2 regions of the Rhizobium sp. CC1099 genome follow, and region 1 is predicted to be linked to the other one. Evidence: riboswitches for the same ligand, from Rfam matches in the RefSeq annotation. Region 1 holds a riboswitch; the other holds the start of a gene.
The links. A riboswitch is a leader RNA that binds a small molecule or an ion and turns the genes downstream of it on or off. The one in region 1 is predicted to bind thiamine pyrophosphate.
Positions count from the first base shown of each region.

Region 2: linked by a shared signal. The riboswitch ahead of QA644_RS26240 (hydroxyethylthiazole kinase) and the one ahead of thiB (thiamine ABC transporter substrate binding subunit) in region 1 are both predicted to bind thiamine pyrophosphate.

Region 1 is NZ_CP121641.1:3,717,575-3,722,475, forward strand. It holds gene QA644_RS18560 (ABC-F family ATP-binding cassette domain-containing protein) at 1-1,126, opposite strand, end outside; gene QA644_RS18565 (thiamine diphosphokinase) at 1,130-1,780, opposite strand; TPP riboswitch at 1,877-1,990, shown strand; gene thiB (thiamine ABC transporter substrate binding subunit) at 2,039-3,061, shown strand; gene thiP (thiamine/thiamine pyrophosphate ABC transporter permease ThiP) at 3,061-4,698, shown strand; gene QA644_RS18580 (ATP-binding cassette domain-containing protein) at 4,685-4,901, shown strand, end outside.
Region 2 is NZ_CP121642.1:1,046,989-1,051,889, reverse strand. It holds gene QA644_RS26250 (O-antigen ligase family protein) at 1-537, opposite strand, end outside; gene QA644_RS26245 (FkbM family methyltransferase) at 644-1,447, shown strand; TPP riboswitch at 1,680-1,776, shown strand; partial or broken gene QA644_RS26240 (hydroxyethylthiazole kinase) at 1,824-1,919, shown strand; gene thiE (thiamine phosphate synthase) at 2,009-2,644, shown strand; gene thiD (bifunctional hydroxymethylpyrimidine kinase/phosphomethylpyrimidine kinase) at 2,641-3,441, shown strand; gene QA644_RS26225 (carbohydrate ABC transporter permease) at 3,455-4,303, opposite strand; gene QA644_RS26220 (sugar ABC transporter permease) at 4,296-4,901, opposite strand, start outside.

The DNA.
Region 1 (4,901 bases):
GCAGATTCTCGCCGCGCCCGTCGGTCAGGTAGTGCGCGAGCGTATCCTCCAGATTGAGATCTTCGCGCTTCTGGTCGAGCGTTGCAATCTCGAGATTGGTCCCGAGCTTCACCGTGCCACTGTCCGGCGAAAGCTGTCCCGTCAGCATCTTCAGAATCGTCGTCTTGCCCGCGCCGTTTGGTCCGACCAGACCGATGCAATCGCCGCGATGGACGCGGATTGAGAACGGCGCAACAATTTGACGGTCATCGAAAGTCTTGGTGATCTTTTCCGCTTCGATCACCAGCTTGCCGGATTCCTGCGCATCGGACACCGCAGCCTGCACGGTCCCCTGCGGCCCCTTGTGGCCACGATGCTGCGAGCGCATGGTCTGCAACTCGCCGAGGCGTCGCATGTTGCGCTTGCGCCGAGCGGTTACGCCATAGCGCAGCCAGTGCTCCTCGCGTTCGATCGCCTTGCCGAGCTTGTGCTGCTCCAGTTCTTCCGCCTCGAGCACCTGATCGCGCCAGGCTTCGAAATGGGCAAAGCCACGGTCGAGCCGCCGCGACATACCCCGGTCGAGCCAGACGGTCGCCGTAGAGACCTTTTCGAGGAAACGGCGGTCGTGGGAAATCAGGACCAGCGCGCTGCGGCTTTTCTGAAGTTCGCCTTCCAGCCATTCAATGGTCGGAAGGTCGAGATGGTTCGTCGGCTCATCAAGCAGGAGAATATCCGGTTCAGGCGCCAGCACGCGGGCAAGCGCTGCGCGTCGCGCTTCGCCGCCGGAGAGGTTCTTCGGGTCCTCTTCGCCAGTAAGGCCGAGATGCGAGAGGAGGTAGGTCACGCGATAAGGATCATCGCCCGGCCCAAGACCGGCTTCCGCATAAGCCTGCACCGTCTTGAAACCGGCGAAATCCGGAGCCTGCTCCAAATAGCGCACCGTCGAGGATGGATGGCGGAAAACCTCGCCCGATTGCGCTTCAACGATGCCGGCCGCAATCTTCAGAAGGGTCGATTTGCCCGACCCGTTACGGCCGACCAGACAGATCTTGTCGCCCGGCTCGACCTGCAGGGCCGCGCCGGCCAAGAGAGGCGTTCCGCCGAAGCTTAGGAAGATATCGGCGAGTTTCAGGATGGGAGGGGCCAAAAATCAGACTCCGGAAAAATCATAAGGGCGGGCAAGGACAATCGCCCGGCCGCTGCCGAGCCTAAAACGAACCTTGCCTTCCGCGACGTTGGAAATGGTACGCGAGGAGCCGAAGGGCAAATGAAAATCGATGAGCGGATACCGGGCATTCTCGATGTAAAGACCATGAAGTTCGCTGAAGCCGGACACCGAAAACAGGCTGTTCTTCGGCAAATCGAGCTCAATTTTACCAGCGAGAAGCGGCACGGCCTCCTCCGTTCCGGAGGTCAACAGAATGTCGAAACCCTGTTCGGCAAGGCTGACGGCGTAAAGCAGGAGCTGCAGCGCGTGGTCCGAGCGCTCGCCACTGAGCGCACCGGCAAGGACAAGTCGCCGTGCGCCGCGCGCAATCGCCTCCGACACGGCGATTTCACCATCCGTTGCGGCCTTGGCGGCCGGGTAGGGCTGTTTCGGGACATGCGGAAATGCGCCCTCCAGATCCGGCGGCGTCGAGTCGAAATCCCCGACCCAAAGCTCCGGCACCACGCCAAGCGCTGCTGCATGCCGCATACCGCCGTCGGCGGCGATGAAGCGGCTGCCTGAAACGGCAGAACGCAGGCGCTCGGTCAGGGCGAGTTCGCCGCCGAGCAGGATCGTGAAAGTGGATTGGCTCATGGCATTGCCCATAGCGCAAAGCAGGGGCCAAGGGAAAGGGGCTACGGTCAGCGCGCTTCGCCCTTGTCATAAAGCCTTCATGGCGATACATCTGCCGACGCTCTAACGGGGTGCCTGGATGTCCGCAAGGATACCGGCTGAGAGGCATCGAGCCAACCCGCGGAACCTGATCCGGTTAACACCGGCGGAGGGATTAGACGCGTGACATTCGGCAACGCCCTTTTCCCCTTCAAAAGAAACTCAAGGAGGAGGCGCACCATGTCCGGCCGCACATCGATCATCTCTTCGCTGACCGCAGCATTTTTCGCCGCGACGCTCGGCTTGTCTGCCGCGCACGGCGCGGAAAAGACGCTCACCATATACACTTACGAAAGTTTCACGTCCGAATGGGGACCCGGGCCGAAGGTCAAGGACGCTTTCGAGAAGACATGCGGCTGCACGGTCAATTTCGTCAGCGTCGCCGATGGCGTCGCCCTGCTTTCGCGCTTGAAGCTCGAGGGAGCTTCCACCAAGGCTGACGTCGTCCTCGGTATCGACACGAACCTCGTCACCGAAGCCAAGGAGACCGGCCTGTTCGACGCAAGTGGCGTCGATGTCGGCGCGCTGAAGGTGCCGGGCGGCTTCGTGGACGATGTCTTCGTTCCCTACGACTACGGTCACTTCGCGATCATCTACGATACGCAAACGATCAAGGACCCGCCTCAGAGCATGAAGGATCTGGTCGAAGGTGATCCTTCGCAGAAGATCGTGATCGAAGATCCGCGAACCTCGACGCCGGGCCTCGGCCTGCTGCTCTGGGTCAAATCCATTTACGGCGACAAGGCGCCGGAAGCCTGGGGCAAACTCAAGAACCGCATCCTGACGGTCACGCCCGGCTGGTCCGAGGCCTATGGCCTGTTCACCAAGGGCGAGGCGCCGATGGTGCTGTCTTATACCACATCCCCTGCCTATCACATGGTGACTGAGAATACCGATCGCTACCAGGCCGCAGCCTTCTCGGAAGGCCACTATATCCAGATCGAAGTCGCGGGCCTTTTGAAGAATGCGCAGGACAAGGATCTTGCCCGCGACTTCCTGAAATTCATGATGACGCCCGGCTTCCAGGATACCATCCCGACGAACAACTGGATGATGCCCGTTTCCGCAACCTCCAAGCCGCTGCCGGATGCCTTTAGCAAGCTCGTCAATCCGGCCAAGACCTTCCTGATGAGCTCCGACGAGGTCGCCAGAAGCCGCAAGGCCTGGATCGACGAGTGGCTTGCGGCGATGAGCATGAACTGATGCTGCAGACCGCAGCCGAACGGCAGCGTGCATTGACCGGCGGGGCGATCAGCCTCGCCGCCGTCACGTTGTTTGTCGGACTTGCAGCGTTCTCGTTGCTTTTTGCCGGAGGCGGCGCTGCCATCGTCGGCATTCTTTTCGATCCTTATATTCTGCGTGTGCTGCGCTTCACGCTGCTGCAGGCGCTGCTTTCGACCGCACTTTCCATCGTCTTCGCGATTCCGGTCGCACGCGCGCTCGCTCGCCAGCCGCATTTTCTAGGGCGCATCTGGATCATCCGCCTGATGGCGGTTCCTATGGGGCTGCCGGTTCTGATCGGCGCACTCGGCTTGATCGGGATATGGGGCAGGCAGGGGTTGTTGAACTCGCTTATGATGAAGATCGGGCTTGACGAACCGGTGAGCATCTATGGGCTAACCGGCATTCTTCTCGCCCATGTCTTCTTCAACCTGCCGCTTGCCTGCCGCCTGATGCTTGCAGGTCTCGAACGCGTGCCCGCCGAATACTGGCTGATGGCAAGCGGCCTCGGCATGCGGCCCCGCTCGGTCTTCCGCTTCATTGAATGGCCGGCGATCCGCCCGCTCATTCCTGGGATAGCCGGATTGATCTTCATGCTCTGCGCCACCAGCTTCACGTTGGTGCTAACCCTCGGTGGCGGCCCGGCAGCAACCACGATCGAGGTCGCGATCTACCAGTCGCTCCGTTTCGATTTCGACCCCGGCCGCGCAATCGCGTTGTCGCTCCTGCAGATCGCGCTGACGGCGATGATCCTCGGCGCGATGGCACTTTTTCCGCCTGCCGGAGACGAGGGCCTGACCGAAGGCAGAGACATCAAGCGGCTTGATGGCAAAGGGCAATGTGCCAGATTGGCCGACAGTCTGCTCTTGCTGATCGCCGTGCTCTTCCTCGGCCTCCCGCTTGTGTCGATCATCGCCGCCGGGTTGCACGCCGATCTCATAAAGCTGCTGCAGGAGCCGATCTTCTGGCAGTCAGCCGGGATGAGCTTGGCGATCTCGCTTTCGGCCGCTCTGCTCTCGATCGTCCTTTCGATGGCCATGATTCGTGCCCGGCATGCAATCTTATCGAAGCGGCGGCGCGGGGTTACCGACAGGTCCTTTTTCACAGCCATGGGCGGTGCTTCATCGATGGTCCTGCTCGTGCCTCCAATCGTACTCGCAACCGGGTGGTTCATGGCACTGCGGCCTTTCGGCGATGCGACGCGCTTTGCAGCCGTACTCGTCGTTCTCATCAATATGCTCATGGCACTTCCCTTTGTCATGCGCGTACTGGAGCCGGCCTATATTGTGCATCAGCGCCGGACGCAGAAACTGGCCGCAAGCCTGGGTATTGCGCGCGCGGCTCGATTGAGATTGATCGATTGGCCGGGCTTGAAGAAGCCGCTGCTCACCGCCTTGTCGTTCGCCATGGCGCTCTCGCTCGGCGATCTCGGGGCCGTTGCTCTCTTCGGCTCTGAAGGTTTTGTCACATTGCCCTGGCTCGTCTACAGCCGCATGGGCAGCTACCGGACGAATGATGCCGACGGCCTTGCGCTGATCCTCGGCATCATTTGCCTGCTGCTGACAATCGCCGGAACAGCGGGCCAGCCGACACGGGAGAATGGCGATGGCGATCGCTGATCAAGACGAGATCGAAATGCAGGACGTGCGCCTGATGCTCGGCACGCACGCTTTCCATTTCGATTGCCGCCTGCCGGCCGGCCGGGTCGTCGCGGTGAGCGGCCCTTCCGGCGCCGGGAAGTCAACCTTTCTCAATCTGCTTGCCGGTTTTGAAAGACCCGACAGCGGCCGCATTCTGATGCACGGCGCCGATGTGACGGCCG
Region 2 (4,901 bases), on a different replicon from region 1:
TCCGTTAAAGCGTCCGCTCCCGGTGACGAACTGCGTATTTGTCTCTCCAATAACATGAATGAGAAAGATACCGTGTATACAAATTATAAATATCGAAGAGACATAAATCTTTGCCGCCGCTAAGAGCTCGTCATAGCTCCTTCCCCCAAACAAAAGCAGCACAATAAAATACGCGTAGAAATACTGCAGGACGACCACGAGTCCGCGTTCCGGCCCTGGGCTTACGATGCTGCTTGCAGTCAACCCCAAAAGCAGCAAGGCAAGCCCAATACACCAGGCGGCCGTGCTCAGCTTGCCAATGACATTGACGACAATATTCGCGTTCGCAACAGCGAGAGAAAAGCAAAGAAGAAAAGACAGATCTGCAAGCGTGAAATAAATATATTCACTTCTAAAATAATTCATCGAGCATAGAAATATAGCAGCAAAAAATGCATATAACTCCAAAGACTGCGAAATTGTCGCGACCGCAGGTTGCCCATGCCCCCTTGCGCGTTCATCGATTTTATCAGCCGATGTAACGTCATTTAAGCTCATCGCCAACGCCTCCGTCGGTTTAAGGTATTCTAAAACGCAAAAAAGTGAAGTAACTTCCAAGCTTGGAGAGCTTGTCCTTCAAACATCTTCGATCGGAGACCGTACGATGCCGCTGCGAAGTCTGGCGAGATACCGCCCTCTGCGGCGAGTTGCACTCCATGTCCTTCGCACTTGGGGAACGCGCGATATTATCGTGCGCCATCATTGGTGGCGCGATGCGCCCATAAGATTAAACCTTTATAAACATCGGGGATATTGGTTCAAAGGGAAGCACCGCGAGAAGCATATCATGAAGACGCTCGCCGAACTTGCAAAGCCCGGAGATTCCGTTGTCGAGCTCGGCGGCCATATCGGCTATCTTTCGGTTCATTTAGCAAAGATTGTTGGCGATGACGGTACTGTTATTGTTTTCGAACCTGGGCCCAACAATTTGCCGTATCTTCGAACCAATACAGAGCGCTTTGCGAACATTAAAATCGTTGAAGCCGCGTGTGGAGATCTCGATGGCCCCGTGGAATTTTGGATAGAAGGCCTGTCGGGACAGAACAATTCATTGGACAAAAACTATAAAAATTTTGAACAAACCCGAGAAAATGCGTTCAGCGATGCGCTGATGGAATCCGTCACGGTCGAGATGATGCAGCTTGACACGTTCTTGGAAGAGACGGGCCTTCGTCCGGCGCTGCTGAAGATAGATGTGGAGGGTGCCGAACACCGCGTGCTTCTCGGTAGTTCGCACTGTCTAGCGAATATAAGACCACTTATAGTGGTGGAAGTTACCGAGAATTTTGACGATGTAGCCAGAATATTTAACGAAAACGATTACGCAATACATGATCGCAGTCGCCCCGAGTGGGTGTGCATTCCGGCCGAACGCGCCGGAGAGTCCCAACAAATATCGGAGCATTGAGCGTCCGGGCTCGTTCTTGTCATCGCCGTCATCGAAGCTTGCAACTCCGCCGCCCGCCGAAAAAGGAGCCGCCATAGTTCGACAAAAGAGCGGCATGAAAACGTCTTTATTCCCGCCTTTCTCCCATCAGGCTCTCAAAGGGCAGATGTTGGTAGCGGGATCTGACTTCAGGCAATACAGCCATGCTTTTTTTAGGGGTGACAGCCAGAGATTTGTCTGCAATGAAGACCACGATGAGAGACAGGGGCGTTCGTTGCAAGACGGGCTGAGAAGTACCCTTCGAACCTGAACCGGATAATGCTGGCGGAGGGAGTCGCTCGGAGCCTTGTTTATTCAGTCCGGCTCCCCGCGCATTTGCCCCGCCAGAAAGGGGCAAATGCCGATACGAACTTCACCCGGACAACTCTTCGCTGCCATGCGCGAGCCGCCGCCGCTCGTGCATTGCATCACCAACTACGTCGCGATGAATATCAGGCCCGGTTCCCTTTCATGGCGCCTCCTTGACGCGCTTGCGCAGCTCGATGGAACCGCACTCGATGCTGCGGCAAGAGTAACATCGAGATGAAGCGTTTCGATCTTTCCCTTTATCTTGTCCTCGACCCGGATCTGTGCGCCGGTATCGGCATGGTCAAGACGGCGCTCGCCGCGGTTTCCGGCGGAGCAACGATCATACAGCTGCGCGATAAACAGGCAGGCACGGCAGGCCGGGTCAAGACCGGCCGAGCGTTGAAAGCCGCGCTTGCCGAAACCGGCGCCCTTCTGATCGTCAACGACGACGCCGAGGCTGCAATTGCGATCGAGGCGGATGGGTTGCATGTCGGCCAAGATGACATGGCCGCCCGCGACGCGCGCAAACAGATCGGATCATCGATGATCCTTGGACTTTCGGTGGAAACCGAGGAAATGGCCGCGGCCGTCGACCCGGCAATCGTCGACTATGCCGGTATCGGTCCTGTCTTTGCCACATCGACAAAACCGGATCACAAGCCTCCGATCGGCATCGATGGCGTGGCAAGGCGCGCGAGGGCCTGCCGCGTACCAGGGGTCGCGATCGGCGGCCCCAAGGCGACCCATGCGGAATATGTGCTTGCGGCAGGGGCAAAGGGGCTCGCGGTCGTATCTGCTATCTGTGGCACGCCCGATCCGCGGCAGGCTGCCGCGAGCATTACTGACGCAATCCGAAAGGCACGCGCATGATATGCAACGTTCTTTCCATTGCCGGCTCCGACCCTTCGGGCGGCGCGGGCGTCCAGGCCGATTTGAAAACCTGTTCGGCGCGCGGCACCTATGGCATGGCCGTTTTGACGGCCTTGACGGCTCAGAATACCCAGGGCGTTTCCAGCGTGCATGCAGTTCCCGCTGACTTCGTCGCCGAGCAGATCGGCATGGTCTTCGCCGATATCCGTGTCGATGCGGTCAAGATCGGCATGATCGCCAATGCACCGATTGCCGAAGCTGTCGCCAATGCCCTTTTGCCGCACCGCGGCATACCGATCGTGCTCGATCCGGTGATGATTGCCAAAGGAGGTGCTGCCCTCCTTGATGTTGAAGCCATCGACTTTCTCAAGACCCGGCTTTTGCCGCTCGCAACGCTTCTTACCCCCAATCTGCCAGAAGCCGCCGCTCTGCTCGGAGAGCCGGCCGCAGGGACCCGAGATGCAATGGAGCGGCAAGCGGAAAAGCTGCGTGCGCTTGGTCCCTCTGCCGTTCTCGTAAAGGGCGGCCATCTTGGCGGGATGCAAAGCCCTGACGTCCTGGTAAGCGAAAGCGGGATTACCTGGTTTGAAGCGCCACGCGTTCCGACGAAGAACACGCACGGCACCGGCTGCACACTTTCGAGCGCGCTTGCAGCAGAACTCGCAAAGGGCGGATCGCTCGAGGCCGCGGTCGCTACAGCCAAAGATTACCTGGCTGCCGCCGTTGCCAAAGCCGGCACGCTCAGCGTCGGTTCGGGCCACGGTCCGGTTCAGCATTTTCATCAGCTCTGGGCATGATGCACAGGTCTGCTTAGATCTTCACGGCACCAGCGGTCAGACCGGCGATGATATGCCTTTGGGCGACGAAGAACACGATCACCGTCGGCAGGATGGTAAGCGCGATGAAGGCGAGCACCAGCTGCCATTCGGTGCCATACTCGCCACGATAGACCATGATGCCGAGCGGCCACGGATATTTCGATTCCGAATTCAGCATGATCAGCGGCAGGATATAACTGTTCCAGCTGCCAACGAAGGAGATGATGCTGACGGTTGCAACGATCGGCCGCGCAAGCGGCAGCGAGATGTACCAGAAGAAGCGCAGATAGCCGCAACCGTCGACAAAGGCCGCCTGGAACAATTCTTCCGGGAGGTTTCGGAAGTAATTCCTGAAAAGCAGGATGCTCATGCCGAGGCCGAATGCGACCTGCGGCAGCACCACGCCCCAATAGGTATCGAGAAGACCCAGATCGCGGATGCGGATGAAGAGCGGCAGGATCGCCGTTGCTGCCGGAAACATCAGGCCGAGCAGGAAATAGTTCAGCAGGAACGACGAGCCGAAGAAACGGACATGCGCAAAGGTGAAGGCGGCCATCGACGAGACGATCAGCGTGAGAGAGACCGTGAGCGCTGCAATGACCAGCGAATTGAAGATCTGCAGCCAGTATCGCTCCCCGAAGAGGATATCGGTATAATTCGACCATTGCCACTCTGCAGGGAGCCCAAAGGGATTGGTGCGCAGGTCGCCCAGCGTCTTGAAACCGCCGAGCGCCGTCGTCAGCAACGGGATGAGAACCAGCGCCGCAATCAGCGTCAGCGACACGTAGAGATAAACCCGCGTCTGCAGCGGCATGCGAATGGTGGAGCTCGTGTCAATCATTGCGCATGAAAATCCTCTTGTAGCCGAAGGCGAGTGTCATGCAGATGATGAAGAGGACGACACCGACGGCGCTGCCGAGACCAACCTGCATGCGCATGACGCCGTAGGTGTAAAGGAAGGTCACCATCGTCTGCGTCGAATTCGATGGCCCGCCGCCTGTCAGCGGCATGATCATGTCGAAGAGCTGCAGCGAACCGATGACCGCAAAGAAGATGGATAGGCGCAGCGTGGATCCAAGCAGCGGCAGCGTCACATAGCGGAACTTCTGCCAGCCTGTCGCCCCGTCGATCTCAGCTGCTTCGAGCACATTTTTGTCGACCGATTGCAGGCCGGCGATGAAGAGCATCATGTGGAAGCCGAAATACTTCCAGACGATAACGGCAAGCACGGCGTAGATGGCGAGATCCTTGTCGGCGAGCACATAGGGGGTCGCGAGACCGAAGAAGTTCGAGATTGCGGCAAAGAGCCCGTAGTCGCCGTCATAAACGAAGCGCCAGATCAGGCCAGCTGCGACATCGGCAAGAACGTAGGGCAGAAAGAAGATCAAGCGGAAGGCGACGACGCCAGGGATACGGTGGGCCAGCATCGTCGACAGCCA